One region of the Streptococcus sp. 11273D007BT genome, then DNA from elsewhere that is predicted to be linked to it. Evidence: predicted binding sites of a transcription regulator. Region 1 holds the regulator's gene; the other holds the start of a gene.
What was found. The regulator CtsR, encoded in region 1, represses protease genes until heat stress. The targets are predictions, from matches to a motif close to TTGGTCAAAAAAGGTCAAANA.

Region 1 (15,900 bases):
ATTCCTTTGTGTTTTTTTAATTTTCCTAAACTTTTCAATCCATTATAGCAAAACATACAACTAATTAGTGGGAATTTTGCAATTTTAACAGACTTGTTATATTTGTCATAGAAATACAAAGAGACTGGATAATCCAATCTCTTTTATCTCTTCTTAATCTTTATCCTCATAATCATAATCTTCTTCATGGTCCCATTTATTCTCTAGGCGATCAAAGGCATCGCTGGATTCAACGGCATCATCTCCATAGATGGCTTCGAGCATCTGTTCTGTGACTCCATGTTTTTTATAAACTTGGCTAATCTTATCTTCCTGAACTTTAATATCTGACTTGATACTAGCTACTGCAGATTGATATTTACTGGCTTGTGCTTGCCACTCTTTCGCCAAACTTAAACGCTCATCAACTTCTTTTGTCAGCTTGGTCTTTTCATCAGCTGTCAAAGCTGTCGAGGAAGCAATTTCAGATTTTAATTCACTAGCATCTTGATCTGTAAAATCATCTAAGTCATCACGACTGAGGGCATCTGTCTCACCAAATTTCGCCCATAGACTAGCAGTATCAAAAGCCATAAATTTCTTTTCAATCGCTCCAAAATACTCTGTATATAATTTTTCTTTCTGTGTCTCTAGGTCCGCAATTTTATTGTAATAAGTCGCTGCTTCTTTTTCTGCAGCTGTTACCTTTGCTTTATCTGCTGAAGATAAACTTGATGCAGATAAGCGATTCGTTTTATCTGTCAAGCTAAGTTTTGCCGTTGAACTATTTGTCTCTACACGAACTTGACTGGTATTCGCTTTAACATAAACACCTGCTCCGACACCTAGAGCACCTGTTAAGGCAAGTGCTGATAAGCCTATAATAACAGTTTTTTTCGATGGCTTCAAGTTTCCTAAAATTTCTTTAACAGTTTTCATTTTATAGTACCTCTATTTATTTGATTGATTAATTTTATTATAAACTAGAGGGCTCTTTAAAATCTTGGTCAAATTGAGCCAAAACTGTGGCAAAACTGTGGCAAAAAATTTTTAAAAATAAAATAAAAAAATAGGCTGACTGTCCCTCAAATGGACAATCAAACCTACTTTAAATCTTAATTACTCCAAACACTCTCAAGAATGTTGGTTTGTTCACGACCAGGTCCTACAGAGAAGGTTGAAATGCGAACACCCACCAACTCGCTAATACGACGAACATAATTACGTGCATTTTCTGGAAGTTCTTCAAGGCTGCGCACACCTGTAATATCTTCTGACCAACCTGGCATTTCTTCATAAATTGGTCGGCAACGTTTTAACTGTTCAAGACTGGCTGGATAGTGATCAATACGCTCACCATCTAAATCATAAGCCACACAGATTTTCACAGTCTCTAAACCAGATAAGACGTCAATAGAGTTTAAGCAAAGATTAGTGATTCCCGACACACGACGAGAGTGGCGCATCACAACAGAGTCAAACCAACCTACACGACGTGGACGGCCTGTTGTTGTCCCATACTCTTTACCAACTTCACGAATACGGTCACCAACTGCATCAAAAAGTTCTGTTGGAAATGGTCCGTCACCAACACGGCTAGTATAGGCTTTACATACCCCAACTACCTTATCAATCTTACTTGGACCAACACCTGAACCAATCGTCACACCACCCGCAACTGGGTTTGATGAGGTTACAAATGGATACGTCCCTTGATCAATATCAAGCATCACACCTTGAGCTCCCTCAAACAAGACACGTTTTCCTTGATCTAAGGCATCATTTAAGATAACAGAAGTATCAGTGACATATTTTTTAAGTTCTTGCCCGTAAGCATAGTATTCTTCAAAAATCTCATCAAAAGATAAGGTTTCTGCATCATACATTTTTTCAAAAAGACGGTTTTTTTCTTCTAGATTACGTGCCAGACGGTCTCTAAAGATATCACGATCAAGCAAGTCAGCGATACGGATACCAACACGCGCCGCTTTATCCATATAAGCTGGCCCAATCCCTTTAATCGTTGTACCAATTTTATTGTCACCTTTCGCTTCTTCTTGTAAGCGATCAAGATGAATGTGATATGGCAAGATAACATGGGCACGATCTGAAATGCGTAAGTTATCAGTTGTCACACCTTCTCCATGCAAGTACTCCAACTCCTTAACCAAAGATTTTGGATTAACTACCATACCATTTCCAATAACAGAGATTTTTTCTGGGAAGAAAATCCCTGATGGAATCAAATGTAACTTAAACTTTTTACCATCAATCACGATAGTATGTCCTGCGTTATCTCCACCTTGATAACGTGCAATGACTTCGGCATTTGCAGACAAGAAGTCTGTAATCTTACCTTTACCTTCATCCCCCCACTGGGTACCAACAACAACAACTGATGTCATAATTTCGATTCTGAACTACAAATCTGTAGTTCCTCATCCTTTCTCAACTCTCTAGGGCAGGAATCTCACCTGCAAGAATGTCTTACACTCTATTATATGAAATTTCTGATAATTTTTCAAGAAAGCTCTGTGACTTTAACACCGTAAAAGGTACAAATAGTAGTAGAGACCGCTCAAAATTTTATGACACAGCTCTCCCTAAGCCATTAGCCAAACCAGATAAAAAATAACCATAAAAATCATTACAACCACTAACAATTCAACCAGAGCATACTTTTTTAATGAAAATATCAATTCTTTCAATGCAAGTTTCATCATAAACCTCCTTTTGGTGCTGATGTACCACACTAATATGACCTTATGATGACTTTTACAAAAATAATTTCAAGTAAGCCTATTCAAAAATGCATCCGACTGGTATTTTATAAGGGGTATGCTATAATATTCTTTATGGATAAGATTATAAAAACTATTACAGAATCAGGCTCTTTCCGTGCCTATGTATTAGACGCTACTGAAACGGTCAAAACAGCTCAAGAAAAACATCAGACCCTGTCAAGCTCAACCGTTGCACTAGGGCGTACCCTTATCGCTAACCTCATCTTAGCTGCTAACCAAAAAGGAGACAGCAAGGTTACCGTTAAGATCATCGGAAACAGCTCTTTTGGTCACGTCATCTCAGTTGCTGACACTAATGGACAGGTTAAAGGCTACATCCAAAATAAAGGTGTTGACATCAAAAAAACAGCAACTGGTGAGGTCTTAGTTGGGCCATTTATGGGACAAGGTCACTTTGTTGTTATTACAGACTACGGAACAGGTAACCCTTACACTTCAACCACTCCTCTTATCACAGGAGAGATTGGTGAAGACTTTGCCTACTATCTCACTGAAAGTGAGCAAACCCCATCTGCTGTTGGGCTAAACGTCCTCTTGGACGAGAACGATCAGGTCAAGGTAGCAGGAGGCTTTATGTTGCAGGTCCTACCTGGCGCTAAAGAAGAAGAGATTGCACGCTTTGAAAAACGTATCCAAGAAATGCCAGCCATCTCAACCTTGCTAGAGTCTGATGACCATATCAATGCTCTACTCACTGCTATCTATGGAGACGATAACTACAAGGTGCTCTCAGAGGAAGAGATTGGCTTTGTCTGCGACTGCTCACGTGAGCGATTTGAGGGGGCTCTCATCACTCTTGGAAAAGAGGAACTAGAAGCTATGGCAAAAGAAGATCACGGTGCCGAGATCACCTGTCAATTTTGTGAAACCACCTACAAATTTACTGAAGAAGACTTGGAGGGCTTGATCAATGACTAAATTAAACTCTTCTTTTATGATCGGAAATGTCGAGATTCCTCATCGTACTGTCTTAGCTCCAATGGCTGGTGTCACCAACTCAGCTTTTCGGACTATTGCTAAAGAATTTGGCGCTGGGCTAGTTGTGATGGAAATGATCTCTGAAAAAGGGCTCCTCTATAACAACGAAAAAACCCTTCACATGCTCCACATCGATGACAATGAACATCCCATGTCTATCCAATTGTTTGGTGGAGATGCCGAAGGGCTAAAACGTGCCGCTGACTTCATTCAAAACAATACCAAGGCTGATATCGTTGATATTAATATGGGCTGTCCTGTCAATAAGGTCGTTAAAAATGAAGCAGGTGCCAAATGGCTCAAAGACCCCGATAAAATTTACCACATTGTCAAGGAAGTAACATCTGTCCTAGATATTCCGCTAACCGTTAAGATGCGTACGGGCTGGGCTGATAGTAACCTCGCTGTAGAAAATGCCCTTGCTGCTGAATCTGGTGGGGTCTCTGCCCTTGCTATGCATGGCCGTACCCGTGAACAGATGTACACTGGCACTTGTGATCACGAGACACTCTCTCGCGTATCAAACGCTGTTACGACTATTCCGTTTATCGGAAATGGCGATGTTAAAAGTGTGCAAGATGCTAAATTTATGATTGAGGAGTTGGGGGTAGATGCTGTCATGATTGGACGCGCTGCCTTGAACAACCCTTACCTCTTTACCCAAATCAATCATTTCTTTGAAACAGGTGAAGAATTGCCTGACCTTCCTTTTATCAAAAAATTAGATATCGCAGAGGAACACCTGCGCCGTCTCGTTGACCTGAAGGGTGAGAAAATCGCAGTTCGAGAATTTCGCGGCCTAGCACCTTATTACCTACGTGGCACATCAGGTGCTGCCAAAGTCCGCTCTGCCGTTGCTAAGGCAGAAACTTTTGAAGAAGTCCAAGGACATTTTAATAGCTTAAGATAAAAAACAAGACTGGATTAAAGTATCCAGTCTTGTTTTTTATTATTTTCTCTGAATAAAAGGATTGCGATAAGGATAAAGAATCACAAACAAGCTATTGATTACCATAAGCACAACTTCCCAGTTTAAGCCATCAGAAAGCATGATCCCTAGCCATAACAAGAGTAAACCAAGCACGCCAGCTAACCAGAGCTTTAGGTTGCCTAGAAGTACTGACATACCAGTCATTTTACCGACTAAAACATAAGCTAGCACAAACACAATGGTGTGTAAGACACTTAAAACCATCGCCAAGTTCATAAAATCTAGTTTAGGCTGGGCAATATGAATGATAAAGAGAGCAAATACAATGCTATCTATCACAATACTAACAATTTTACCTGATATAAGATAGGGTGATTTATCTCTCATCATTACCTCCAGTTAGCGAAAAAGACCTGATAAACTTTGAGACAACATCAGCCAAAAAGACAGTTTCCCTCGCTCCTTAGGAACGGCACTGGATAAGCAGGTCCCCAACCCTATCACACACTTAGGCGCCTTATAGCGATTAAGCATGAGATAAAGAGAAATCCTTTGGCTGATTTCTGCTTGTAGTCTTAGGAGCTCATCCTCTCTTTGAATAGACTCACACGTTTTCAAAGCCTCTTCAAAATAAGCGTGTAACTCTCGATTAGCCCTGACATCACTGTCCTCACAAACAGCTGTCAGCTGATTTAGCAACTCTGTTTTTGTCATAGAAAATACACCTTAATTAGGGTCTTGGGTACCATGGTCCATAATTGACCCAACCATTGACAATAACGCGACCAGTATAAGCCCAAAGTTCTGATTGATCCACACTACACTTTGCCCTACCATTAACATCCCTACAATAAACTCCAGGTCCTAAGTTTCCTCCCCCACCTTTAATCATTGAAAGTTCTTTTAATGTTAGAACGTTATAATTTGTCACTGTTTTCACCATAATAACATTACCTCTTGTTTTGTTGTGATCGATTACATCTGTTGATACTTTTATGATAAACTGACTTGTACTTTATCCAGCAATTATAGGTAGCATTTTTACAACTGACAGCTGTAAACACCATATTAAATAGAATTTATAAAAAAGCGAACAACCTAATATCATTCACTTGTTATATTCAAAATTGGACTATTATCTCATCTTTACGTATTACATTTAAAATGAATCTAAAAATCCCTGACCAAAATCAATGACAGGCTGATACCAAGGTTTCTTCTTCACACCTTCTGTAAGCATTAAATCCTCTTCTGAAAGATCAATAAATTTTTTCTCCAATTCTTCAAACGTTGTCATTTTCTGCCCCCTATATTTATTTATTCAACTTTAGCATTTTTATTTCATAATTTTTAACACCTATAATTCCCAGAGTAACTGCTACAATAGAAGATACATGAATATCTTGATCAAGGAATGATTTTATGCTTATCGCTACTAGTGTGATAATCAATAATATTTTTATTAAATAATATACCTTACGATTTACTAACATATAAGATCCTCCTATATCATTTATAAAACAAGTGGGGCAACTGCTAGACCAACTTGAACGACTTTACCAACATAGTAACCAGTCGTATATGCTACACTGTGTCCCCCAGATACTTGCTCTAATTGATGTTTAGCCAACTCATCAAATTTTGAAAAGTCTACACCATTACTAAATACTGCCTAATTTATCATAATATCCTCCTATAGTTTAACAAAAGTTGTAACCAGTAATTACAATTCTAGTTTAGCCTATTGTTAGATTTGCGTCCAGCAACCATAAGTAGCATTTCGGCAACTATTAGTTGCGAAAATAAATTCTCTCATTCTTTATAAACCAAGTGATTGATATCAACCTCAAAAAATTGGCTTAAAGATACTAAACTTAATAAATCAGGATAATTTTCTCCTCTCTCCCATTTAGAAATAGCTTGATGACTAACTCCGATAATATCAGCTAAATCCTGTTGAGAAAGCCCTTTTTTCCGTCTATACTTCCTGATATTTTCATCAATCTGAATCATAGCTACTCCTTTCCAAACCATTGGTCTAAATAGTAAGTCAAATAGTTTTTCTTTCCTATTATCATCATAGCATTGCCCTGAATGCCATAACGTAGTTTATCCATATCCTCATTAGTAAGTTTTTGGAGGGCTTGAACCTTAAAAACATTTCCAGTTTCTGTTACAGTTGCACTATTATCAATACTAGTAATCTTGCTTGTCAGTGTCATATCCTTATTCGTCTTACTTTGAGTGACAAATCTAAGTGTGTCTCCAATAGCAATAGCAGTGATATCTTGGCTTGAAACATAGGCTGTAATAAGAACTTCTTTCTGCTTTTTTAGATCAGGGTAGATATAGGCAATAGTCGTACCGGGTGTTATAACCACAGCGTCAGATACCTCATTATTAAGATGTACAACACCTGACCAAGCTGAAATGAGAGTGTTGTCCGATACTACTTCTCCTTGTACAGATAAACTCCCCTGCAACTCTACAATAGCCTTATCAAGGCTAGTTTTTTCCTCTCCAATCTCTGAGAGAATTTGAGATTTTAAGTTAGCTACTGCGGTGTCGCTACTTTCTAATTGGTAAATTTGATTAAGATAGTTGAGAAAACGCTGGTGATAGCCAAAACTATCATCCTCCCAAAATTGGTCACTACCATAATTCACACTATCTTGCAATAAGTCTAGATTGTAGCGCTGATCTTCTAAGTAGCTTAATTGATTTGAATAAACTGTTTCTTGAACCCTTTCTTGATTAGATTGGTACTGGAGTAAGAGGTCTCCAACTTGTATCTCTTTATTTTCCTCTAAATTATTAACAATAATCGGACTAGCACTATAAGACTGAATGCTAGCCAAAACTTGAGTAGGCTCTAGGCTAGCTGTTGTCTTAATAGCAATTTCTTTTTCAGCAATAGCTAAAAAAGCTATACAGACTATAAAAAGAATCAGAGTCGGTAAAATAATGCGACTAGCAAAATTATGATATCTAAGGCGATAAAACTCTGCACTCTCAAGCAACTGATTGTTCATGTCATCCCTCCCTAACTATTAACTAAATTGGCATAAAATCCATTTTTTTCCAAAAGCTCTTGATGACTTCCCACTTCGACAACTTTGCCTTTGTCTAAAACCACTACCTGTTCCGATCGTTCTGAGATAGTCAAACGATGTGCAATAAATATGATTGTTTTATCTAACTGTAAGAGATTATCAACTATTTTCTTTTCAGTTAAAACGTCTAAACTACTAGTCGCTTCATCTAAAATAAGAACAGGAGCATCGGTTAATAAGGCACGCGCCAAAGCAATACGTTGTTTTTGACCACCTGAAATACCAGAACCATCACTAGTTAACTCTGTCTGATAATTGAGTGGCATATGCTCAATATCATGGCGAACCTCAGCTAATTCAACTGCACGCACAATATCGTCTTGAGTTGTTCCCTCCTTAGCACCTAATAAAAGATTTTCTAAAATTGTTCCATTAAATACATAAGGTTGTTGAGGGAGGTAATTAACATGATGTCGAAGAGCTATTTTATCAATTTCTGATAAAGGGTGTCTATTAAATTTGATTTTCCCCTGGCTAGCTTCAAAAAAGTTGACCAAAAGCTTTGCCAAAGTTGTTTTTCCTGATCCTGAAATCCCAACAATGGCAAGTTTTGCTCCCTCTTTGATTATCAGATTAAGATCTGATAAAACCTCTCTACCAAAACCATATTGATAAGATACTCCCTCAAGTTCAATATCTCCCAATAAATCAGAGTTTAAGGCCCTATCTTCCTTAAACTCTGACTCAACGAGATATACCTCATTAAGTCGGTCATTGGCAACACTTGCTTTCTGAAGTTTTGTTTGAAGATTGATGATATTTTCTAAAGGATTGGTAAAATACACCAAAAGTGTATTATATGTAATCAATTGCCCTATAGTCATCTTGGCCTCCATGACAAGATTAGCTCCCAACCACAGAACAGCTAGATTAAGCACGAGTTGTATCAGTTTTTTGAGAGCTCTCTGCTGACTCTCCGCACGTCCATATGTGAAAGATTTTTTTAGATAATCTACAAACTCTTTGTCAATTTTTTGGTAACGCTGTCTCTCGCTTGTTAGAGACTTAATCGTCTCAATGCCGTTGATATCCTCTATAATAGATGACGACAAAACACTATTAGCTTCCATGGTATCTTGGTTCATCTTTTCAAAAGGTTTCATAAATACCAAGATAATAATGCTATATATAGGTAAAACAAAAAGCGTCATAAAAAACAAGGTCATATTTTGAGAAAATAATACCATACCTAATATTAAGACAATAGAAACATCCAAAAAAATTGATAATAGCGTGCTAGCTAGAGCATCGATAATACTGTTAGCATCTGTAAAACGTGACACAATCTCACCTGTCTGTCTCGTTGCAAAGAAGGACATAGGTAAGTTAAAGATATGGCGAATATAAGAAAGAATAACATCAATTGATAAACGCTGACCTAAAACCAACAATAAATAGTCTTGCGCATATGAAATCACCTGTTGAAGACTATAAACAATCACCAAACCTAGTGAGATGATTCCCAAAGTATTTTTCATTTGGCTAGGTACATAAGTATCGATAATCGACTGCAAATAATATGAACCTAAGATATTGATAAGCGTTACTAGTAAAGTTGCTATAACAATATGAGAAATCAAGCCCTTTTGATTAATTAGAATAGGTAGGAAGGATAGGAGATTAGATTTCTTTTCTCTATGAGGTTTATAAGATGGTGCTGGAGCCATAAAAAGTGCCACACCTGTCCATTCCTTTTCAAACCTCTGACGGGACATCTTTGTCATTCTAACTGATGGATCTGGATCCGCAATATAGATAGACTTTTTATCCTGACCTGTTACTACATAGTAATGGAGAAGCCCACCGTCCTTAATCACATGAACGATAAAAGGATAAATTAATTCCTCATCAAAAAGTGACATATCTGCACGTATGGCTCTAGTCTCAAAATTCAAATCTTCTGCCACTTTTACTAATCCATAGGCAGTTGTCCCTTCCATGGTTGTCTTTGCCATATCACGTAAAGTAGCTAAAGAGTAATACGACCCAAAAGACTCAAAAATCATAGCTAAGGCTGCTACACCACAATCTCTAGTATCAACTTGTGCTCTATAATGACGCTTTTTAAACGACATATGACTCCTTTTCTTTCCCTATATAAGAAAAAACTCAATCTCCATAAACTTTGACAGATTGAGTTAGTTTCCTCTAAAATCCATATCTAATTTGAGACATTTTTCGCAACTCTCTAAAGAGTTCTTCTTGATGACTTGTCAAACTAATGTTATTTGCCATTAAATGGTTAGATAACTCCACATTCATACGACTAAGTACATAAGGAACTGCAGTTCCCCCACTTAGTTCATTCTTATAAGCTTCTAGAATAGGTAAGATTGAGAGCGCATTCCCCTGATGATTAATATCAATGCTCAACTCTCCTAAAAGTTCTACAGCTCCTTGACTCCTCTCCTTACCTCCAGAAAACCATCTTAATTTAGATGTCATCATTTTGCATGAGGATTCCATCCTGCTGCCCCTCCTGTTGCAAGATTCATAGCGGAATTATTAGCAATAATCCGAACAGTCTCTGACCAATCTACCCAGCAACGACTACCATTACAATAATAACCGTTACCATAACTAACCGTCTTTCCTCCTACTATGTCTAGCAACTCTTTTGATTCTAAATTTTCAATTATTTTATTCATTTGATTTCCCCTGTTCATTAAAGTTCATAACTTCCTAGCATAAATGATTTAGATAAAACTTCTAAAGCAGTAGTTAGTTGTGACCCTAAGGCATATCATCAAAAGCTATTTCCTTAGTCCGTTTCAATCAATATGTGTAGATCTTTTTTCAAAAGACTCTACCAACCATAAAATCCCCAAGTCAAAATAATAGGTAAAAGTTTAATCCCAAACATAACTTGCTCCTTTCATTTTGATGGGCATATTATAACAAAAAAATAAAAAATCACCTATGACATATATGTCATAAATGATTTTCAAAATCCTTTTTCCGCTCTTCTCTTACCATATCTAACAATATATCATTGTTATAGATTTTGCACAGTTGCTCTGCAAGGTTATACAAATTACTCGCTTTATCCCTATCCCCCTTTTCATAAAAATAATATTTTGCTTCGCTAGATAAAAGCTGCGGTTTTAAAGCATAATCTTTAATCTTATTGATTATTTCATTCATTCTATCTAAGAGAGGTTTCATAAACGAGTAGTCATTATGGAGAACTCCGACTGTGGTTGCGTTACCTAAAGTATTTAATAACGCTCTGTTAAAATCATTATCTAATGATATCTCTATAGATAACAAGATATCACAAATTTGTTGTAACTCCGTTTTATCAAAATCATTTTGTACCTGTGTATACTGCAAATAATAATTAGCAATTAATACATCATTCAAATCATAAAAAGTTTTATGAGAAAAATGACTGAACCACTCGGAAAAAATAACTTTAGGAGATAAACCTTCTTTAGATTGCCTAATCTGCAATAGACGTTCCATAATTTCCAAAAAAAGTAGTTCCTCTTCTGGCAAGATGTCTATATAATCTTGGTAAATCGTATCTAAAATTTCAAATTTTTCTAATAATAATTTTTTATCAAGATAAGGATTTTCTCTTAACTTTTGTTTAAGCAGCAGATAACTTTCTGGTAATATGGTTTGCTTATCTGATAATAATTCCACTAAGGTCGTCCCCAACTGCTGAGCAATAAACTGTATCTTATCAACACCAGCTACAGAATCTCCCTGTTCTATCCGAATTAACTGACGATGACTAAGTTGACTTTCATCGGCGCACAATTCTGCCCGTGAGATGCCTTTCAATTCACGAAGTTCTTTAATGCGATGCCCAATTTCTTTATTTGATTTAATCGTCATTCCTAGATCTCCCGTATACAACTCGTCACTTAAATTTTCACTCTATATAAGTAGGTTTAGCTGATATCAAACTTCATCTTGCCTTTAGTAATTCCCACTTTTAGCGTTTGACCAGCGGTCAATTCACCTGATAAGAGGAGTTCTGCCAAGCGATCTTCTACCTCTGTCTGCAAGGTACGACGAAGCGGACGAGCCCCCATTTCAATATCATAGCCTATTTCAGCTAAGTGTTTTAAGGCTGAAGGTTGGAATTTTAAGGTTATTCCTTTTTCAGATAATGTTGCAATTAAAGGTTTTACCATGATTTTGACAATCTCGCGCATATTGTCTTCTGTCAAGCTATGGAAAACAACTTTCTCATCAATACGGTTGATAAATTCTGGACGATAGGCTTTTTTCAATTCTTCTAGAATACGTTTTTGCATAGCATCATCATCATGAACAAGCGCTTTTGTCCCAAATCCAACAGTCTTTTCATCACGAAGAGCTGTCGCTCCAAGGTTGGAGGTCATAATGATAATAGTATTTGAAAAATCTACCTTACGACCACGACTATCTGTCAATACGCCATCATCTAAAACTTGAAGGAGAACATTAAAGATATCTGGGTGGGCTTTTTCTACTTCATCAAATAGGAGAACAGAGTACGGTTTGTTACGGACTTTTTCTGTCAGCTCACCACCTTGATCATAGCCTACATAACCTGGAGGCGCGCCATTTAAACGGCTAGCTGCAAATTTTTCCATGTACTCACTCATATCAAAACGGATAAGAGCGGATTCATCGTCAAAAAGGAGTTCTGCCAAAGCTTTCGCTAACTCTGTTTTTCCGACACCAGTCGGTCCCAAAAACATAAAAGAGCCAATTGGACGTTTACCTGTTCGAATACCTGACTGGTTACGACGAATCGCGCGGCTTATACTAGATACCGCTTCATCTTGTCCAATAACACGCTGATGAAGTTCTTGCTCTAACTTAAGATAGCGTTTGGCATCAGATTGTGTCATTTTTTCAACGGGAATTCCTGACAACTTGCTAAGCGTTGCTAAAACGTGCTCCTCAGTCACCATAAGGGCTGGCTTATCTTTCTTTTTATCCTCTTTTTTTAGAGCTGATAGTAAAGCGTTTTGATCACCACTCATCAAGGCATGGTCAACATCTGTTAGAAAACTATATTCTCTTTTAGGACGACTTTGTTGTACCGTTGCACTCGCTTCATCTAATAAATCAATAGCAGAATCTGGTAGCTTCTTACTGGTCAAATAACGATGAGCTAACTTAACAGCCAAACGAGCCACTTCATCTGAGATTGTCACATGATGATAATCTTCATAAGATGTTTTTAAGCCCAAGAGAATCTGGCTAGCATCTTCTACTGAAGGCTCTTCAATCATAACCTTGGCAAAGCGACGTGAAAGAGCGGCATCTTTTTCAATATGTTTTTGATATTCATCTTGGGTTGTTGCCCCCAAAGTGCGTAAGCTACCGCGGGCAAGGGCTGGTTTCAAGATATTGGCAGCATCAAGAGTGGAGTCAATACCACTACCCGATCCCATAATCGTGTGTAACTCGTCAATAAATAAAATAATATGACCGTCTTCTTCAATATCTGAAATGATTTGATTCATCCGCTCTTCAAAATCCCCACGAAAACGAGTTCCAGCAACCACAGACATCATATCAAGTTCTAAAACACGCATTTTAGATAGATTTTCTGGTACATCGCCAGATAAAATGCGTTGAGCCAAGCCATAAGCTAAAGCCGTTTTCCCCACACCAGCTTCACCAACTAATACGGGGTTGTTTTTGGTTTTGCGACTTAAAATCTGGACCATACGCGTGATTTCTTTATCACGTCCCACAACAGGATCAATCTGACCATTACGAGCAAGATCTGTCAAATCGCGTGTAAAATCCGCTAGATCTCCAGCTGTCGATTGTGGTTTCATCATATCCATCATAGCTGGACTAGCTTTAGGTTTATCTAGTTGACGGATAGCTTTAACTTGTGCCTTAGTATAACCCGCAATTTGGTCAATAGATTTTCTAACATCTGCCAATCGAAAAGAAGGTGCCTCAAGATGACTAGATGTTCCAAGTGTCGCTAAAATACGTGCAGGATACAAATCAGGAAGGAGCAACATCGCCATCAAAACATGCTCGCTTCCCACTTCATCTTGATGTACCACTTTTGAAATGGCATAAGCTTTATTCATAATCAGTTCCAAAGCAGGAGATTGTCTAAAAAAGACCATCTCTTCTCTCTGAGATAAGGTCTCCTTCCGAGCAGTTACCGCTAAAGTCGCAGCCATAAACTCTTCAAAGCTAACTTGCAAAGAATCTAAAACCTGACCTGCAATAGAATCTTGGAAATGAAGGAAAGCCAATAATAACTGCCAACTTTCCAAATAGTCCGTATCAAATTTATTAGCTATAAACTGAGCCTTGGCGAAGGCTTGTTCTAGCTTAGTTGAATAGCGTTTCATTCTAATATCCTTTTCTATCTAAACGTTGTAAAATTTTTGCCAAAAGACGTGGACGGATAGTAGCCGCATCGGATCCTAAAACGCTATCCAAACCACTAGCTAAAATAATATTTCCTTCACGCTCACTAATAATAGCCTCATCAAACAATAATTGGATCAAATCCGTAAATTCCTGCTCACTAATCCGATCACCTAAAGAGGCAATTAAACTCCCTAACATTTGATGTTGATCAGAAAATCGAATTTTAGCAATACGGATATAACCGCCCCCTCCTCGTTTACTCTCAACAATATAGCCTCTACTTTCAGTAAAGCGGGTTTTAATCACATAGTTGATTTGACTAGGAACCACTTGAAAGCTATCTGCCAAACTACTACGTTGAATCTCAGCAAAATCGGATTGTGCTAAAAGATCCTTAATGTATTCCTCAATATGATCTGATGCATTTTTAGAAGGCATGACTCTTCTCCTTTCAAGTTTTCTTTGACATTAACTGACTATTATTATACCGAATTTTCACCTATTTGAAAACTAAAAATCCTCATTCTCAAATATCATAAAGAAAAACCCCAGCCTAAAAGACTGGAGTTTCAACTTTTACTCTATTAATTGTTAAGGGCTGCTGCCATAGTTGCTGCAACTTCTGATTCAAAGTCGTTAGCAGCTTTTTCAATACCTTCACCAACTTCAAAGCGTGCAAATTCAACTGCTTTAGCGTTTACTGAGTCAAGGTAAGCTTCAACTGTTTTGCTATCGTCCATGATGTAAACTTGTGCAAGAAGTGTGTAAGCTTGGTCAACTTGAGTATTGTCAAGCATAAAGCGATCCATTTTACCTGGAATGATTTTATCCCAGATTTTTTCTGGTTTACCTTCAGCCGCAAGTTCTGCTTTGATATCTTCTTCAGCTTGTGCAATAACGTCATCAGTCAATTGTGCTTTAGATCCATATTTAAGGAATGGAAGAGCTGGTTTGTTAACCATTGCACGTGATTCGTTATCTTGCTCAATTTTGTGGTTCAATTGCGCTAACTCATCTTTGATGAATTGCTCATCAAGTTCAGTGTATGAAAGCACTGTTGGGTTCATCGCAGCAATGTGCATTGATACTTGTTTTGCAAGTGTTTCATCGCCACCTTCGATAACTGAGATAACACCAATACGTCCACCATTGTGTTGGTAAGCACCAAAGGCTTGCTCATCAGTTTTTTCAATCAAAGCAAAGCGACGGAATGAGATTTTCTCACCGATTGTAGCTGTTGCATTAACATAAGCTTCTTCAAGTGTCTCACCTGAAGGCAATTTGATTGCAAGTGCTTCTTCGTTGTTAGCTGGTTTAGCTGCAACAATAGCTTTTGCAGTTTCTTCTACCAACTCAACGAATTGAGCGTTTTTCGCAACAAAGTCTGTTTCAGCGTTAACTTCAACAACTGCTGCGACGTTACCGTCAACATAAACACCTGTCAAACCTTCAGCAGCAACGCGGTCAGCTTTTTTAGCTGCCTTAGCCATACCTTTTTCGCGAAGTAATTCAATCGCTTTTTCGATATCACCTTCAGTTTCTACAAGGGCTTTTTTAGCGTCCATAACGCCGGCACCTGATTTTTCACGCAATTCTTTAACGAGAGCTGCAGTAATGTTTGCCATTTCTAAATTCCTCCAAAGTTTGATATAAAAAAACGAGAGCAGAGCGGTTTGCTGCTGCCCCGTTTACAAGTTACTTAATTGGGTGGAGAGTTTTTCTCCTCTAAGACCTAATCTTAGTC
Region 2 (15,900 bases), 290 kb from region 1:
AAAGCCCTTGTTTTCTAATTCTCCAACCAAGAGCGATCGATTTTTTAGAAAATGAAACTCCTGGCAACGACTTCTAATGGTCGGCAAAATCTTATTTTCATCATCTGTCAATAAGACAAGGTAAGATTGTGCAATAGGCTCCTCCATTAACTTTAAGAGACTATTACTGGCATTAAGGTGCATTTTATCAGCATCTTGGATAATAAAAAATTGAGAAGAACTCTCATAGCCAGATTTAGAAAATTCTTGCAAGAGTTGCCTAATAGTATCAGTCTTAATGACTTGATTGACTGGTCGAATTATTTTAACATCAGAGAAGTCTTCACTTGAAATCAAGCGACACGAACGGCAACGCTGACAAGGTAATTTATCAATTTTATCTTGACAAAAACGGCTCTGTGCCAAATAAATCGCCATATCAAGATTACCAAATCCACCTGAAAAGAGATAGGCATGGCTGATCTGGTCGGACTGGATGATTTGTTGAAACTGTTTAAAAAGCTTGGGTTGTAATTGTTCTAATGACATCCTGTTTCCTCAAGATAAGAAAGGATTGTCTGATAAGCTTCTGAAACAACTTCTGATAAAGGCTTACTCGCATCAATGATGACGATACGAGAATCATCTTTAGCGAGCTCAAGATAGCCCTGTCGTACTTTTTGATGCATCGAAAGCGCCTCTAAATCTAAACGATTCACCTCACGTTCATCTGCTTGCTTGATACGGCTCAATCCTTCTTCAGAAGGGACATCAAACAAAAGCGTTAAATGAGGTTTCAAACCATCTGTCGCATAAGTATTCAACCAATCAATACTTTCCTTATCCAAGCCTCGCCCATAACCCTGATAAGCCATTGAGCTATCAATAAATCGGTCCACTAAAACAATAGCCCCTCTTGATAGAGCAGGTAAAACTTTTTCAACTAAGTGTTGACGACGGGCAGCAATATATAATAAAAGCTCTGTTTTATCATCCATAGCCGTATGTTCGACATCTAGAATCACATTCCGAATGGCCTCTGCGATCCTAACACCACCTGGTTCTCTTGTTGAAATAACTTCAAGTTTCTCTTTTTGTTCTAAAAGTGGCAAGATGGCTTGTAAAACACTGGTCTTTCCTGCACCATCTGGCCCTTCAAATGAGATTAAACTACCTTTTTTCATCCTCTTCCTCAATCATGTTAATAGTCCTATTTTACCAAAATTTTACAAGAAAAGGGAGTGAAAGTAGGGGCTATTTGAAAAATCCATCCCACTATCACTCCTTCATTCTTTTAAAAACCAACTTTCGCTTTTGTTCTCTCAATAGCCTCAACTTCAAAGCCCTTAGCTTCGATCTTAGCTTTTAAAGCTTCTAAATCAACGTCACCTTCTAACTGTACCTCAATTGCAATCTTACCTGATTTTCGAGGTAGATGTAGGGTACTCTTGATGTTCAAGTTTTCCTCTACAATAATACGTAAAAGATCTCCTAAAACACCAACCTTATCATCAGCCAAGACATGAAGGCGAGCTCCTTCTTCACCGTATCCTGAAATTTGTAAAAAGGCACGAAAAACATCTTTATCAGTGATAATTCCTGAGACCATATCATTATCCATAACAGGCAAGACACCAATACTATGTTTAATCATTAGATAAATCGCATCTTCTAAGCTAGCATATTTAGAAACTGTGACAACATCTTTAATCATGACATCACGAATTTTTGTCTTATTAAGCAAATAATTCATCTCATAAATAGACAAACTTGTCGCTTTAGATGGGCTAGCCTCAGCGATAGTACCTTCTGTTACCAAACCAACTAACTTATCATTTTCAATAACAGGTAAACGACGAAGCCCTTGCTCACGCATAATTTCTGAAACATGGGCAACTGTTGTATCTGGAGATACATACACGACTTTTTTAGTCATAAAATCTTTTACTGACATTTCTCTAGCCTCCATCTTTTTGATACTTTTATTATATCACATTTTGTAATCGTTTACGAAAACTTTATGAAAATATTTTGGCTAAATCAAACTTTGTTTCTTTCCTCTTCTATCATCAAGAACTGAGCCAAAACTAGATAAAAGAAAATAATAGCAAAAAAGGAGCCACTAACTGCTCCTTTTTTCTAATCATTAACCACCTAGATAAGCTTTACGAACCTCATCTGATGTTAAAAGTTCTTGACCTGTACCAGAAAGAACAATCTTACCAGTTTCAAGAACATAACCACGATCAGCAATAGATAATGCTTTATTGGCATTTTGCTCAATCAATAGAACAGTTGTCCCTTGCTTTTGAATATCTTGAATAATATCAAAGATTTCTTGGATAAAGATTGGGGCAAGTCCCATAGACGGTTCATCTAACAACAAAAGTTTAGGTTGACTCATCAGCGCACGCCCCATTGCAAGCATCTGTTGCTCCCCACCTGAGAGGGTTGCCGCATCTTGATTTTTACGTTCTTCTAGACGTGGAAAACGTGCAAAGATTTTCTTTAGATTAGCTTGATTTTCTTCACGATTATTACGTAAGAAAGCTCCCATCTCTAAGTTTTCCATAACTGTTAAACCAGCAAAAACATGACGTCCTTCTGGAACTTGTGATAAACCATCTGCCACAATTTTACGAGCAGGAACCTTTTGGATTTCTTGCCCTAAAAATTCAATTTTTCCAGCCGAGGGACGAACAAGACCTGAGATAGTCCGTAAAATAGAGGTTTTACCTGCACCGTTAGCCCCAATAAGAGTGACAACTTCACCTTCATTAACCTCAAAGCTAACATCTTTGACTGCTTCAATCACACCATATTTTACAGATAGGTTATCTACTTTCAACATCGCCATTATGCCTCACCTCCAAGATAAGCTTCAATAACACGTTTATTGTTTTTGATTTCATCTGGTGTTCCATGGGCAATTAAGCGACCATATTCCAGAACATAGATGCGTTCTGTAACTTCCATTACCAAGCTCATATCGTGTTCAATCAAAATAATGGTAATTCCAAACTCTTCTTTAATTTTTCGAATCAGACCTGTTAATTCTGCTGTCTCTTGAGGGTTCATCCCTGCCGCTGGCTCATCTAGAAACAGGATTTTAGGTTCTGTTGCAAGGGCACGAACAATTTCCAAGCGACGTTGTTGCCCATAAGGAAGATTTTTAGCTAATGTCTCAGCATCACCATCTAAATCAAAGATGGCCAAAAGGTCCAAAGCTTTTTGACGCAATTCTTCTTCATTTTGATAGAATTTTGGCAAACGTAAAAAACTCGCTAAAATGTGTGGTTTACGATTATTACCAAGTCCAATCAAAACATTATCAAGTACCGTCATATCCTTAAACAAGCGAATGTTTTGGAAGGTACGCGATAAACCTAGTGAGGCGATAGTATAGGGTGCTTTACCATTTAAAACAGTACCATCAAGTGTAACAGTTCCCTCACTTGGCTCATAAACACCTGTCAAGAGGTTGAAAAGAGTTGTCTTACCAGCTCCATTAGGACCAATAAGCCCTACTAACTCTCCCTCGTTTAATTCCATTGTCACATCACCTACGGCAGTCAAGCCACCGAAGTTTTTGGTTAAATTTTTAACTTCAAGAAGTGCCATTAGTTTTTGCCCTCCTTATCTTTTTTAAAGAATTTCATTAGACTAAACTCTTTTGTTCCAAGTAAACCACCTGGACGGAATACCATAACAAGAATTAAGGCTAATGAGTAAATAATCATACGAAGATCAGAGACATTTTGCAAGAACATATTTAGAACACCTAGAACAATTGCTGCAACAATAGTACCTGTCATTGAACCAAGTCCACCAAATACCGCAATAATCAAGAATTCAATTGATTTCATGATTGTAAAGTCTTTAGGCATGACTGTCCCGATATAACCAACTTGTAAGGATCCTGCGATACTAGCTGTGATAGCTGCCAAAACAAAAGCCATTACCTTAACCTTGGTGGTATTAACACCCATTGACTCTGCTGCGATTTCATCTTCACGAACAGCAATCACCTCACGTCCTATTGGGCTACGCAAGAAATTGATGGTTAAAACAGTTGTTAAAACAACAAAGATAAAAACAACTGGCCAAGTCGTATATTCTAGAATCCCTGTTAGACCAGCCGCACCGTTTGTCAAGTCGCCACCATTGACAATGGCCATACGAATAATCTCAGCAACACCAAGTGTAGCAATAGCAAGATAATCTCCCTTCAAACGAAGAGTTGGAATACCTACAATAAGTGCAATAATAGCCGCCAAAACAGCGCCCACAAGCATAGAGAGATAAAATCCTGCAAAGGTAGGATTTGAGGTTGTCAGAATAGCCGTTGCATAGGCACCAATTGCCATAAAGCCAGCTTGACCTAGTGAAAATTGCCCTGAAAAACCTAAAACAAGGTTAATTCCCACAGCCATAATGATATTAATCCCAATCTGCATCAAAATTTGTACATAATAAAGATTAATAACACCAGCCATCGCTAAAGCATAAATAATACCATAAGTAGCTAGAATAAGTGCTAACCAAGTTAAATTAACTTTTAAATTTTTCTTCATTACTTACACCTTCTCTTTCACATTTTTACCAAGGATACCCGCTGGACGAACGAGAAGAATGATGATCAAAATAGCATAAACAATCGCGTCTTTGAAACTTGATAAACCAATTGAAACAGAGAAAGTTTCTAAAAGTCCAATAACAAAACCACCGATAGCAGCTCCTGGAATAATTCCAATACCACCTAATACAGCAGCGACAAAGGCTTTAATACCTGGTGTCATCCCCATAAGAGGATCAATCGCATTGTAATAAAGACCAATCAAGCATCCCGCAGCCCCTGCTAAAGCTGATCCCAAAGCAAAAGTAAAGCTGATTGTACGGTTAACATTAATCCCCATCAACTGTGCCGCATCACTATCAACAGACACCGCACGCATGGCTTTCCCCATCTTTGTTTGCTTAACAATAAAGTTCAAACCAAGCATCAAGACAATTGAAACGGCCAAAATCGTCAACTGGACGTTAGTTACCGTTACAGGTCCTAAATGATAACGTACTGTTTCAAGGGCTTGCGGAAAGGCACGTGTATTAGCACCTACAAAATAAACCATTCCATACTCTAAAAGGAAAGATACCCCAATTGCTGTAATCAAGGCTGCAATACGCGTTGAATTTCTCAGTGGACGATAGGCTAAAAACTCAATGATAACACCTAAAAGTGCTGTCAAGCCCATTGTTAAGACCAAAGCCACAAAAAAGTTCATCTTAAAGGCATTAATCAAATAATAACCAATAAACGCACCCATCATGTATAAATCACCATGAGCAAAGTTTATGAGCTTGATAATACCATAAACCATTGTATAACCTAATGCTAAGAGGGCATAAACACTTCCTAGAATTAAGCCATTGACAAGTTGTTGAACCATGTTTTCACCAAACTTTCTATAACATAATAATATCTGGAAAAGGAGCTTTCCTTTCCCAGATACTGTAATTTTTAGATATATTATTTAACCTCAACGACAGTTGCAGAATCTTCTTTACCGTCTTTGAGACCAATCATAATTGCTGACTTAACAGGATTGTGTTTTTCATCAATTGTTGTTTTACCTGTTACCCCATCAAAATCCTTAATCTTAGCAAAGTTCTTAGCAATTTCGCTTGAGTTTTCAGCATTCTCTGCAGCTTCTGCTACCATGTAGACAGAATCATAAGCAAGTGCAGCAAACATGTTTGGTTCTTCACCATATTTTGCTTTATATGACTCTACAAATTTAGCAGCTTTATCAGATAAATCAACTTTTGTTGAGTAACCAGAAACATAATAAACATTGTTTGTTCCTGCTGCTGTAGCATTTTCAATGAATTTTTCATCGCTAAAGCCGTCAGGTCCAAGAATTGGTTTATCAATACCCATGTCACGTGCTTGTTTTGTAATTAAGCCTGTTTCAGTGTAGTAACCAGGCATAATGATAGCATCAAACTCTTTATCTTTGATTTTTGTTAAAGCGGCTTGGAAGTCTTTATCACCAGCTTGGAAAGTTTCTTCTACAACAATTTCCCCTTTATATTGGTTTTTAAACTCATTGGCGATACCTTTGGCATAGTCACTTGAGTTATCATAATAAAGGACAACTTTTTTAGCTGAAAGGTTTTCTGTAGCATATTGTGCCAAGACTTGACCTTGGAAACTATCTTGGAAAGTCGTACGGAAAACGTACTCTTTTACTTTTCCATCGGCATAAGTTAGGCTGTCTTGTGTACCAGAAGGTGTCACAAGAGGAACTGCTGCTTTTGTTGCTGCCGGTGTTGCTGCTGCTGTAGCACCAGAAGTTGCAGGTCCAATCATCACATTAACCTTGTTTTGAGTGACTAGGCTGCTAGCAACAGATGCCGCCTCATTGTTTTCAGACTTATTATCTTTTGAAACAATTTCAAGCTCTTTTCCATCTACACCACCTGCTTTATTGATTTCATCAATGGCAAGCTCCGCAGCATTTTTTTGAACTTGACCGTAAGCCGCAACTGCTCCACTCAACTCAAAGTTCAAACCAACTTTAATCGTATCTCCAACTTCTGTACCAGTCGATGAAGACGAGCCACTAGGCGCTGCCCCACAGGCTGCAAGAACAGCTGTACTCGCAAAAGCAAGAGCTGCTAATGTTAATTTCTTTTTCATCTCTATATCTCCTTAAAGTTATCTAAAAATATACGTTAATAAGAATACTGAATTATCTGATAATTGTCAAGCTATTGGGAGTATTTTTTTCGATATCCAGTTTTTCTTGATGAAGATTCCCTACAAAATTTTGATCAATCGCTTTATAGGATGACACTTTAATATCTTTAACAAACTTCTGTTTTTCCAAATAACCCACAACTTCGTCTAAGTCAGCCACATCAATATACAACACAAGATAACGCAATCGTCTAGAATGGTAATGAACATCACCAAATTTAGACACTTTTCTAGCATCACGATTGTAGTAAAGATAGACCGCAATACCTATCCGATCTTTTTTGTCCACGATTAGCTATTCCTTTCTCTAATATGATGGCCTTTAGCATGAGGACGTCTATGAGGTGATAAAGGCAGGGCTTCATCTACAAAAATATCCTCCGATACACTTTTGGCTAAATAATGACTAACGGTCGATAAGAGTACTTGTAAATCATGCTCTGCCTGTCGCATTTCTTGAACTAAAGGATCCAAATCAAGTTGCCTTTTTTGTAATAACCACTCTTTTTTTAAGACCTTTAAGTCTTCTCTGTAGGGTAAATAGGCCTTTTGATTTTCAAAATCTTGATTTAAAGTAGAAAACAGTTGCAACTTTTCTTGTAAAGAAGTATTCTCCTGAAAACGAGTTTTTACTTTTTTATAATTTTTGACCTCTTTTGTTTCCAAAATGGACGCTACTAAAGCATCAATCGCATCGTCAATCTCTATCAATTCTTGATTTATTTCTAGCATATAAAGATTATATCAAAAAAAAGAAGTGGAGACTAGGTTACTCCACTTCCACCTTTTTGATTTTATTTTAAATCATTATTAGCCATAATATCGTCAATAAAGCCATATTCTAATGTTTCTTGCGCACTCATCCAGTAATCACGTTCCGCATCCTTATGAACTTGTTCAATCGTTTTCCCTGAATTATCAGCTAAGATTTGTTCTAAGTTTTGACGTGTTTTTAAAAGATGCTCTGCAGCGATAGCCATATCTGTTTGTTGAGTGCCACCACCTGTTCCACCCATAGGCTGGTGAATCATGTACTCAGCATTGGGTAACATGAAACGTTTTCCTTTAGTACCTGATGAGGCAATGATGGTTCCCATAGAAGCAGCAACACCCATTACAATAGTTTGGACATCAGATTTAATAAAGTTCATCGTATCTACAATTGCAAGTCCTGCCGATACGGAGCCACCTGGCGTATTGACATAAAGATAAATATCCTTTGTATTATCCTGAGCGTCAAGGAATAAGAGCTGAGCAATAATAGAATTTGCCATATTATCCTCAACTGGTCCTGTCAGCATAATAATACGATCTTTTAGCAAACGTGAGTAAATATCATACGAGCGTTCACCACGGCTAGTTTGTTCAATAACTACTGGAATCATAGAATTTCTCCTTTTTCTTAGAAGTTCCTACTTCTATCAATTAAGATATTACCATTATAGCTTTTTGGTCAATCTTGGTCAAATAAAAAATTTACTATTTTTTAGAAAAAGCAAAAGGTTGAAAGAACGCTCTCAACCTTTGATAAAACTTATTTTGTCCCAAACAAACGGTCACCAGCATCTCCAAGTCCTGGAACTATATAACCATTTTCATTGAGCTTTTCATCCAACGCCGCTGTGTAGATGTCAATATCTGGATGGGCATCTTGTAATTTCTTAACCCCTTCTGGTGCCGCAACTAAGCAGACAAACTTAATATTCGCTGCACCACGTTTTTTAAGGGAATCGACTGCTAAAATAGCAGAGCCCCCAGTTGCTAACATAGGATCTACAAGAAAAATTTGACGTTGATCAATATCTTCTGGCAATTTCACTAGATATTCAACGGGTTCAAGAGTCTCCTCATCACGATACATCCCAATATGACCAACCTTAGCAGCTGGAACAAGGCTGAGTAAGCCATCAACCATACCAATACCTGCACGCAAAATTGGAACGATTGCTAATTTTTTACCCGCTAACTGCTTTTGAACAGTTTTCACAATCGGTGTCTCAATCTCAACATCCTCTAGTGGCAAATCACGTGAGACCTCATACCCCATTAACATAGCGATTTCATTAACAAGCTCACGAAAATCTTTTGTCGAGGTGCTAGTACGACGTAAAATAGAGAGTTTATGCTGGATTAGTGGATGTGAAATAACTTGAAATTTTCCCATATGATGTCGCTCTTTCGAGCTTCCTACTTTCTAAAATTTTTTCTCCTTATTATACCAAACTTCGAGGGAGTTTTCATCTAGAAAGAAAAGATTTTAAAAAGTTTCAGCTAAACGGCGACAAGCCTCCACAATGATAGACCTAGGCGCTGCTGCATTTAGTCTAGCATGTAATTTCCCTTCGCGACCAAAAGTTAAACCATCATTTAAGATTAAACCAGCCTCTTTTTCTAGTTTATCAAACAATTCCGAATGAGATAAGCCATAGTCAGAAAAATCAAGCCAAATCAAATAAGTTCCTTCTGGTTTTAAAAATTTTATTCGCGGTACTTCTTTACTCAAAAAGTCAGTAATGTAGTTGATATTATCCTCTAGAACACCTTTGAGCTCCTCTAGCCACGGTTTTCCATAAGTTAGGGCAGTCTCCGTAGCTATTAAACCTAGGCTTGAAATTTCATGCTGATTATTTCTTAGCTGAATTTTACGAAAAGCTGCGCGAAGCTCAGGATTTTTAATCAAGACAAAACTATTTTTTGTTCCCGCAATATTGAAAGTTTTAGTAGCACTACTTAAAATCACAGAAAAATCCGAAAAAGCTTCCGAAACGGTATTAAAGCTATGATGTTGATTACCGTACAAAGCCAAATCTTGATGAATTTCATCTGAAAGTAAGATAACATGATATTTTTGGCAAAGTTTTCCAATTTTTTCAAGTTCATCTTTAGACCAAACACGACCACCTGGATTATGCGGGCTACAGAAAAGATAGATTTTAACTTGATGCTCAACAATATCTTTTTCCAACTGCTCAAAGTCAATTTCAAAGTGACCATTTTTTTCAATTAAAGAATTATTAACCAGTTTTCTCTGATTTAAGGTAATTGTTCGGGCAAAAGGGGGATATACAGGTGTATTAATCAACACAGCATCTCCTTCTTTTGAAAAAGCTTGTAGGGCTACCGAAATAGCAGGAACAACTCCCTCAATCAAGGTGATGTCTTCTTTTGAGATGAAGTAACCATGCTGCTCCTTTTCCCAATTAACAATTTTATCTAATAGGCTATCTGGTGTCGCATTGTAGCCATAGACACCATGCCTTGCAAATTCTTCCAAAGCTTTAGTCATTTCTGGAAAGGTCACAAAATCCATGTCAGCAATCCAAAGTGGCAACAAATTTTTATCTTCTTTTGTCGCCTGCCACTTGACAGCATTAGTTGATAAACGCTCAGGTACAGTGGTAAAGTCATATTTTGTCATCTTATCCCTCCAAAGCTGTCTTTAAATCTGTTATCAGATCCTCTGCATCTTCAATTCCAACCGATAAACGTAAGAGATCATCTGTCAAACCATAGGCATGACGAACCTCAGCTGGAATATCAAAGTGGGTCTGTGTAGCAGGGTAAGTAATCAAACTTTCAACCCCTCCTAAGCTTTCTGCAAAAGTGAAAACTTCCAAAGTATTGATGATTTGTGGAATATTTTCTTGGTTCTTAACTTTAAAGGAAACCATGCCACCTTTTCCTGTATAAAGTACCTCTTTAACTGCTGGAGACTGTCGCAAAGCTTCTACTACAGCTTTGGCATTCTCTGTTGATTTTGTCATGCGTAGCTTCAATGTTTTTAACCCTCGAATCAAAAGGTAACTGTCAAATGGAGATAAAACAGCTCCTGTTGTATTCAAATTAAAGAAAAGTTTATCATAAAGTTCTTGATCACTGGTTAAGACAACCCCAGCCAAAACATCATTATGGCCTGAAAGGTATTTCGTAGCAGAATGTACTACGATATCTGCTCCTAAAGGAATAGGATTAAGATAAACAGGGCTATAAAAAGTATTATCCACAATCACTTTAGCTCCTAGTTGATGAGCTTTATTGGCGATACTTTCAATATCAAACTCTACCATCAAGGGATTGGTTGGTGTCTCTAAATAAACAAGGTCAATCGTATCATCTAGCTGGTCAATAAGTTCGTCTTCTGTATTGGCATAAACAAAAGAAAAGCGTCCTTCTTTTTCTTTCTCATTAAACCATCTAAATGACCCACCGTAGAGATCTCTGGCTGCCAAGACCTTACTTCCTACAGGAAAAATTTCCATGGCAAGTACAATCGCACTCATCCCTGAACTTGTTGCTAAGGCAAATTCTGCCTGTTCAATAGCAGCTAAAGTTTCTTCTAATTGCGTTCGAGTTGGATTTTTTGTACGAGTATAGTCATATCCTGTAGATTGACCAAATTCTGGATGCTGATAGGTGGTTGAAAAATGCAAGGGAGTTGTTAACGCTCCAGTCGCTTCATCTGATTTAATACCAGCCTGCGCTAAGATAGTGTCTAATTTATAAGATTTTGTCATGATTTCCCCCTGATATTGTTTTCTTATTATTCTACCACTTAAACAGCCATTATAACGTTTTTCTTGTATATCATTTATTGATAGTTAGCTATAGTTTTTACTTATAACGTATCAAAAAAAATCTAGATATTAATCTAGATTTTTAAACAGACTCTATTTTTAACATTTGGCGCAGACGTTGTGCACGACTTCCGATTAATTTATCAAGACTACGGGTCAATAAGGCTAAATAACCATATACCGCTACACCGACAAATCCAACAATTACTAAATAAATGGCGCTTTGGACATAGCCTTTTGGAACAAAAATAAAACCTAAGACAAATTTTGTTAATATCACAAAAACTGCCATAATCCCTGTCATCAGTACGATAAGTAGAGCATTTTTTATCATAATTTTAGGATTAAAGTGGGTCACTTGACGGATCCGTTGATACATTAAAACGACGGGTACTAATAAACCAATAGTGGTGCTAATCACTGGTCCATAAGAGTGAAAAAGATAAATAAGAGGAATCTGTAAAACCACTTTAACAGCTAAACCAATTAAAAAATATCGAATCGCACGACGTCTCTCAAAAAGTGCTAGTAACATAGGAGATAACATGGTGTAAAAACTTACCACTAAAGTTTGTAGCAAAACAGCAATAAAGAGATGAATCGCAAGCGTCTCTGACTGCCCATAAAAGACTGTATAGAGTGGCTCAGCTAATAACACGGAACCTGTAAGAGCTGGTATCATAAAGATCATTAACATTTGAACGTTATTCAAAATCATACGAGCAATCGCTCTTTTATCTTTTTTCACAAAATTTTCGGTAATCAATGCAATTCCCACACCACCAATAGAGGAAGCAACAGAAATCAAAATCATAACAATCTTGTTAGGATTAGCATAGAAATACGTGTACATGGTGACCAATTGTTTCTCGGAAAAATTTGTGAACCACTTCATGCTATTGATAAAGGTTGCCTGATCAATCAAGCTAAAAATAGAAACTGCAGCTCCTGTTACAATAAAAGGAATGGCTTCCTTCGTTGTCTCAATGAGAATTTGGAGAGAATCAATCTCTTCATCAATATCCAATTCTGAAAAGAACTTCCCTAATACACCCATTTGCCATAAATAATAACCCAAGACCAGCATACTAGCCAACATCCCAACAAAAGCCGCAAAAGTGGATTGAATCACAGCTGCAACATAATCACCTGATCCCATTTTCATAATGAAAAAGGTCGCTAATAGCATCCAAATAATCCGAATAATCTGCTCGGCAATTTGACTAATAGAAAAAGGCTTTAAATCATTATACCCTTGGAAAAATCCGCGGATTACACTCATGACAGGAAAAATTAACACAGACAGTGATAAACTCTTTATCACAGGAACGAGTTCTGCACCTGAACCTGACATACCTGCAAAAATCCCTGCACCAAAATACATCACAGAGGCACCAATAATTCCTAGTATCAACATGAAACGCATAAAATGCCGCATCAGATAGATATTATGACTTTCTTTTCCTAAGGCATTGTATTTTGCAATCTGCTTAGCGATTGCAACTGGAATACCGGCTGTTGACATCAATAAAAACAGGGCATAGATACTATAGCCCATATTAAATAAACCATTAGCTTCTGCCCTATGCTCTCCCATCCACATATACCAAGGAATGATATAAAGAGCGCCTAATAGGCGGCTAACAATATTACTCATGGTTGACCATGCTGTCCCGCGTAACATTTTTTCTTCTTGACTAAGAGCCGATTGAGACAGCGACGAACGAGTAGTTTCTTTATTCATTAGTTACTTCCTAGAATTTTTTCAATCAAATTTATTATAAACTTTTCCTTTTGACTTGTAAAACAGGAACATAAGGTCTAAAATATTACTATGATTACAATTGAACATGTTTTAGACATTTTAAAAAATGACCAGAATTTTCGAGAAATTCTTTTTAACGGACAATATCATTACCATGCTTCTGATATTTGTTTTGAGCAATTAAGTTATGACAGCCGAGTAACAGATCAAAAAACACTATTTTTTGTCAAGGGTGCTCATTTTAAAAAAGAATTTTTAGATAAAGCAATCAACTCTGGTTTAACCTATTATATTTCTGAAAAAGATTATGAAGTTGATATTCCCGTTATTCTTGTTAACGATGTGAAACAGGCTATGAGTTTGGTTGCCATGGCTTTTTATGGTAATCCTCAAGAGCAATTAAAACTTTTGGCATTTACAGGTACAAAAGGTAAAACTACTGCTGCTTATTTTGCCTACCAGATTTTAAAGCAAGAACATAAACCAGCTATGCTCTCTACCATGAACACCACGCTTGATGGAAAAACATTCTTTAAATCAACTCTCACAACACCTGAAAGCTTGGACCTCTTTGCCATGATGGCTGAAGCTGTCAAAAATGGAATGACACATCTGATCATGGAAGTTTCCAGTCAAGCTTATCTCGTGAAACGTGTTTATGGCTTAACCTTTGATGTCGGTGTTTTCTTAAATATTAGTCCTGATCACATTGGGCCTATTGAACACCCTACTTTTGAGGATTATTTTTACCATAAACGCCTCCTAATGAAAAATAGCCGAGCAGTAATTATTAATAGTGAGATGGACCATTTTGATCTCTTAAAAGAGGAAGTTGCGACAAAAGATCATGACTTCTATGGAAAATTCTCTGACAATCCTATTTCATGCTCAAAAGCCTTTACATTTGATGTCAAAGGGAAGCTAGCTGGGCACTATCACATCCAACTCATTGGACGTTTTAACCAAGAAAATGCCCTCGCAGCAGCCTTGGCTTGCTTGCGCTTAGGAGCATCACACCATGCTATCCAAAATGGAATCGCTGAAACAACTGTCCCAGGCAGAATGGAAGTGCTAACTCAAGCCAATGGAGCTAAAGTCTTTGTTGACTATGCTCATAATGGTGTCAGCCTTGATAATCTCATCAAAGTCGTTAAAGAGCATCAGACAGGACAAATCACCCTCATCCTAGGTGCACCTGGAAATAAGGGAGAAAGCCGTCGAAAAGATTTTGGCGAAATTATCAATCAATACCCTGAACTAAAGGTTATCTTATCTGCCGATGACCCTAACTTTGAAAATCCTTTAACCATTTCTCAAGAAATCCAAAGCCACATCCATCGATCTGTAACTATCATAATAGACCGTGAAGAAGCAATAAAAACAGCCCTAGCTCAAACTAAAACCGACCAAGATGCCGTTATCATTGCAGGAAAAGGCGCAGATGCTTATCAGATTATTGAAGGAAAACAAGCCAATTACGATGGCGACATTACTGTTGCCAAACGTTATTTATCATAACAAATGAAATAGTGATGACCCAAAGCTATTAAGTCAATTCAAAGCTGAACAATAATAACCACTCCCTAGAAAAAAACAATTCCCACATGTATAATGTGGGAATTGTTTTTTTATTGGTTAACAGCTTAATGTAATGGCATTGGAAATAGCCCACTCCATTTTTTAGGATTAAGCATTAAAGCTCTCTGTCAATTGTGGTACAACTTGTTTCTTACGAGAAACTGCACCTTCAAGGAAGGCATGGTTGTTTTCAAGCTTAAAGTTAAATGCTGCTTCAACCTTATCCATATTTTGACCAAGTGCTAAGATTTCTGAGTTTGAATTAATGATATCTGTAATCATCAAAACAAAGTCTGAATAGCCGTTTGCCTCTGAAGCTGCTACCATAGCTGCTTCAATCTCAGCTTGACGTCCAAGAACTTCTGCAATATCAACAGTATTAACTTGAGCGACACGGACAGCATTGCCATTTAATTCAAACGTTTTGGCATCAATATCAATCAACTCTTCTGCTGATTTACTTGCAAGATTTGTCCCAGCTTTCAGCATAGCAAGACCGTACTCCTCAAGGTTAACACCAGCAATCTCAGCAAGCTCTTTAGCTACTTGTGGATCCGATGCATGAGTAGTTGGTGACTTCAACAATAGCGTATCTGAAATCAAACCAGATAAGAGTAAGCCTGCAACCTCACGTGGAAGCTCAACACCTGCTTCTTTTGAAGCACGGTAAACGATAGATGATGCTGAACCAACTGGTTCTAAACGCATATAAAGTGGATTAGCTGTTTCAAAATTGGCTACACGGTGATGGTCAATAACTGCTGCAACCTCAACATCACGGATATCAGCAATGGATTGCTGAAACTCATTGTGGTCAGTCAAGATTACTTGAGAAACTCCTTCTGCTTTAGCGGATGTCACTACACGAGGAGCCTCAACACCAAAATAATCCAAAACAAAAGCTGTTTCTTCATTTGGCGTACCTAATGCTACTGCCTCTGCCTCACGTCCCCAAGCTGTGCGCTCAAGATAAGCCCAACCATATGATGATGCAATAGCATCTGTATCAGGATTTTGGTGACCAAAAACTAAAATTTTAGACATGTCTTTTACCTCATAAATCTTTTTCCTTCTTATTTTAACAGAACTGTTAAGTTTTTTCCACCGTTTCTCATACAAAAAAGCACCAGATCGACTGATGCTTTTTCAAGTGTTGTCTTTTTTTTCTTGTGATGATGGAACAGGTTCCACTTCAACTAAAGTTGCCTTTTTTGTCCTATCAGTGTTAGCATTTCTCATTTGAG

Region 2: ACEE75_RS08455 (ATP-dependent Clp protease proteolytic subunit) is a predicted target of CtsR. The motif match lies at 8,189-8,209, and genes of this name have one in related genera.

Annotation. Positions count from the first base shown of each region.
Region 1 is NZ_JBPWPE010000001.1:1,944,051-1,959,950, forward strand. Features, by position in the region: gene ACEE75_RS09755 (hypothetical protein) at 154-918, opposite strand; gene ACEE75_RS09760 (adenylosuccinate synthase) at 1,095-2,384, opposite strand; partial or broken gene ACEE75_RS09765 (ABC transporter permease) at 2,569-2,699, opposite strand; gene hslO (Hsp33 family molecular chaperone HslO) at 2,835-3,701, shown strand; gene dusB (tRNA dihydrouridine synthase DusB) at 3,694-4,671, shown strand; gene ACEE75_RS09780 (hypothetical protein) at 4,711-5,079, opposite strand; gene ACEE75_RS09785 (bacteriocin immunity protein) at 5,092-5,406, opposite strand; gene ACEE75_RS09790 (bacteriocin) at 5,423-5,635, opposite strand; gene ACEE75_RS09795 (hypothetical protein) at 5,852-5,989, opposite strand; gene ACEE75_RS09800 (hypothetical protein) at 6,006-6,185, opposite strand; gene ACEE75_RS09805 (helix-turn-helix domain-containing protein) at 6,505-6,705, opposite strand; gene ACEE75_RS09810 (HlyD family efflux transporter periplasmic adaptor subunit) at 6,708-7,724, opposite strand; gene comA (peptide cleavage/export ABC transporter ComA) at 7,736-9,880, opposite strand; gene ACEE75_RS09820 (bacteriocin immunity protein) at 9,954-10,271, opposite strand; gene ACEE75_RS09825 (leucocin A/sakacin P family class II bacteriocin) at 10,250-10,453, opposite strand; gene ACEE75_RS09830 (helix-turn-helix domain-containing protein) at 10,737-11,648, opposite strand; gene ACEE75_RS09835 (ATP-dependent Clp protease ATP-binding subunit) at 11,705-14,134, opposite strand; gene ACEE75_RS09840 (CtsR family transcriptional regulator) at 14,136-14,594, opposite strand; gene tsf (translation elongation factor Ts) at 14,741-15,781, opposite strand.
Region 2 is NZ_JBPWPE010000001.1:1,655,302-1,671,201, forward strand. Features, by position in the region: gene ACEE75_RS08405 (DNA polymerase III subunit delta') at 1-528, opposite strand, end outside; gene tmk (dTMP kinase) at 519-1,163, opposite strand; gene ACEE75_RS08415 (CBS and ACT domain-containing protein) at 1,274-1,933, opposite strand; gene ACEE75_RS08420 (ABC transporter ATP-binding protein) at 2,126-2,836, opposite strand; gene ACEE75_RS08425 (ABC transporter ATP-binding protein) at 2,836-3,600, opposite strand; gene ACEE75_RS08430 (branched-chain amino acid ABC transporter permease) at 3,600-4,553, opposite strand; gene ACEE75_RS08435 (branched-chain amino acid ABC transporter permease) at 4,557-5,426, opposite strand; gene ACEE75_RS08440 (ABC transporter substrate-binding protein) at 5,507-6,679, opposite strand; gene ACEE75_RS08445 (DUF2129 domain-containing protein) at 6,732-7,031, opposite strand; gene ACEE75_RS08450 (YlbF family regulator) at 7,031-7,471, opposite strand; gene ACEE75_RS08455 (ATP-dependent Clp protease proteolytic subunit) at 7,534-8,124, opposite strand; gene upp (uracil phosphoribosyltransferase) at 8,274-8,903, opposite strand; gene ACEE75_RS08465 (MalY/PatB family protein) at 8,997-10,157, opposite strand; gene ACEE75_RS08470 (cystathionine gamma-synthase) at 10,159-11,253, opposite strand; gene ACEE75_RS08475 (putative polysaccharide biosynthesis protein) at 11,396-13,057, opposite strand; gene ACEE75_RS08480 (UDP-N-acetylmuramoyl-L-alanyl-D-glutamate--L-lysine ligase) at 13,148-14,596, shown strand; gene ACEE75_RS08485 (manganese-dependent inorganic pyrophosphatase) at 14,765-15,700, opposite strand; gene ACEE75_RS08490 (hypothetical protein) at 15,803-15,900, opposite strand, start outside.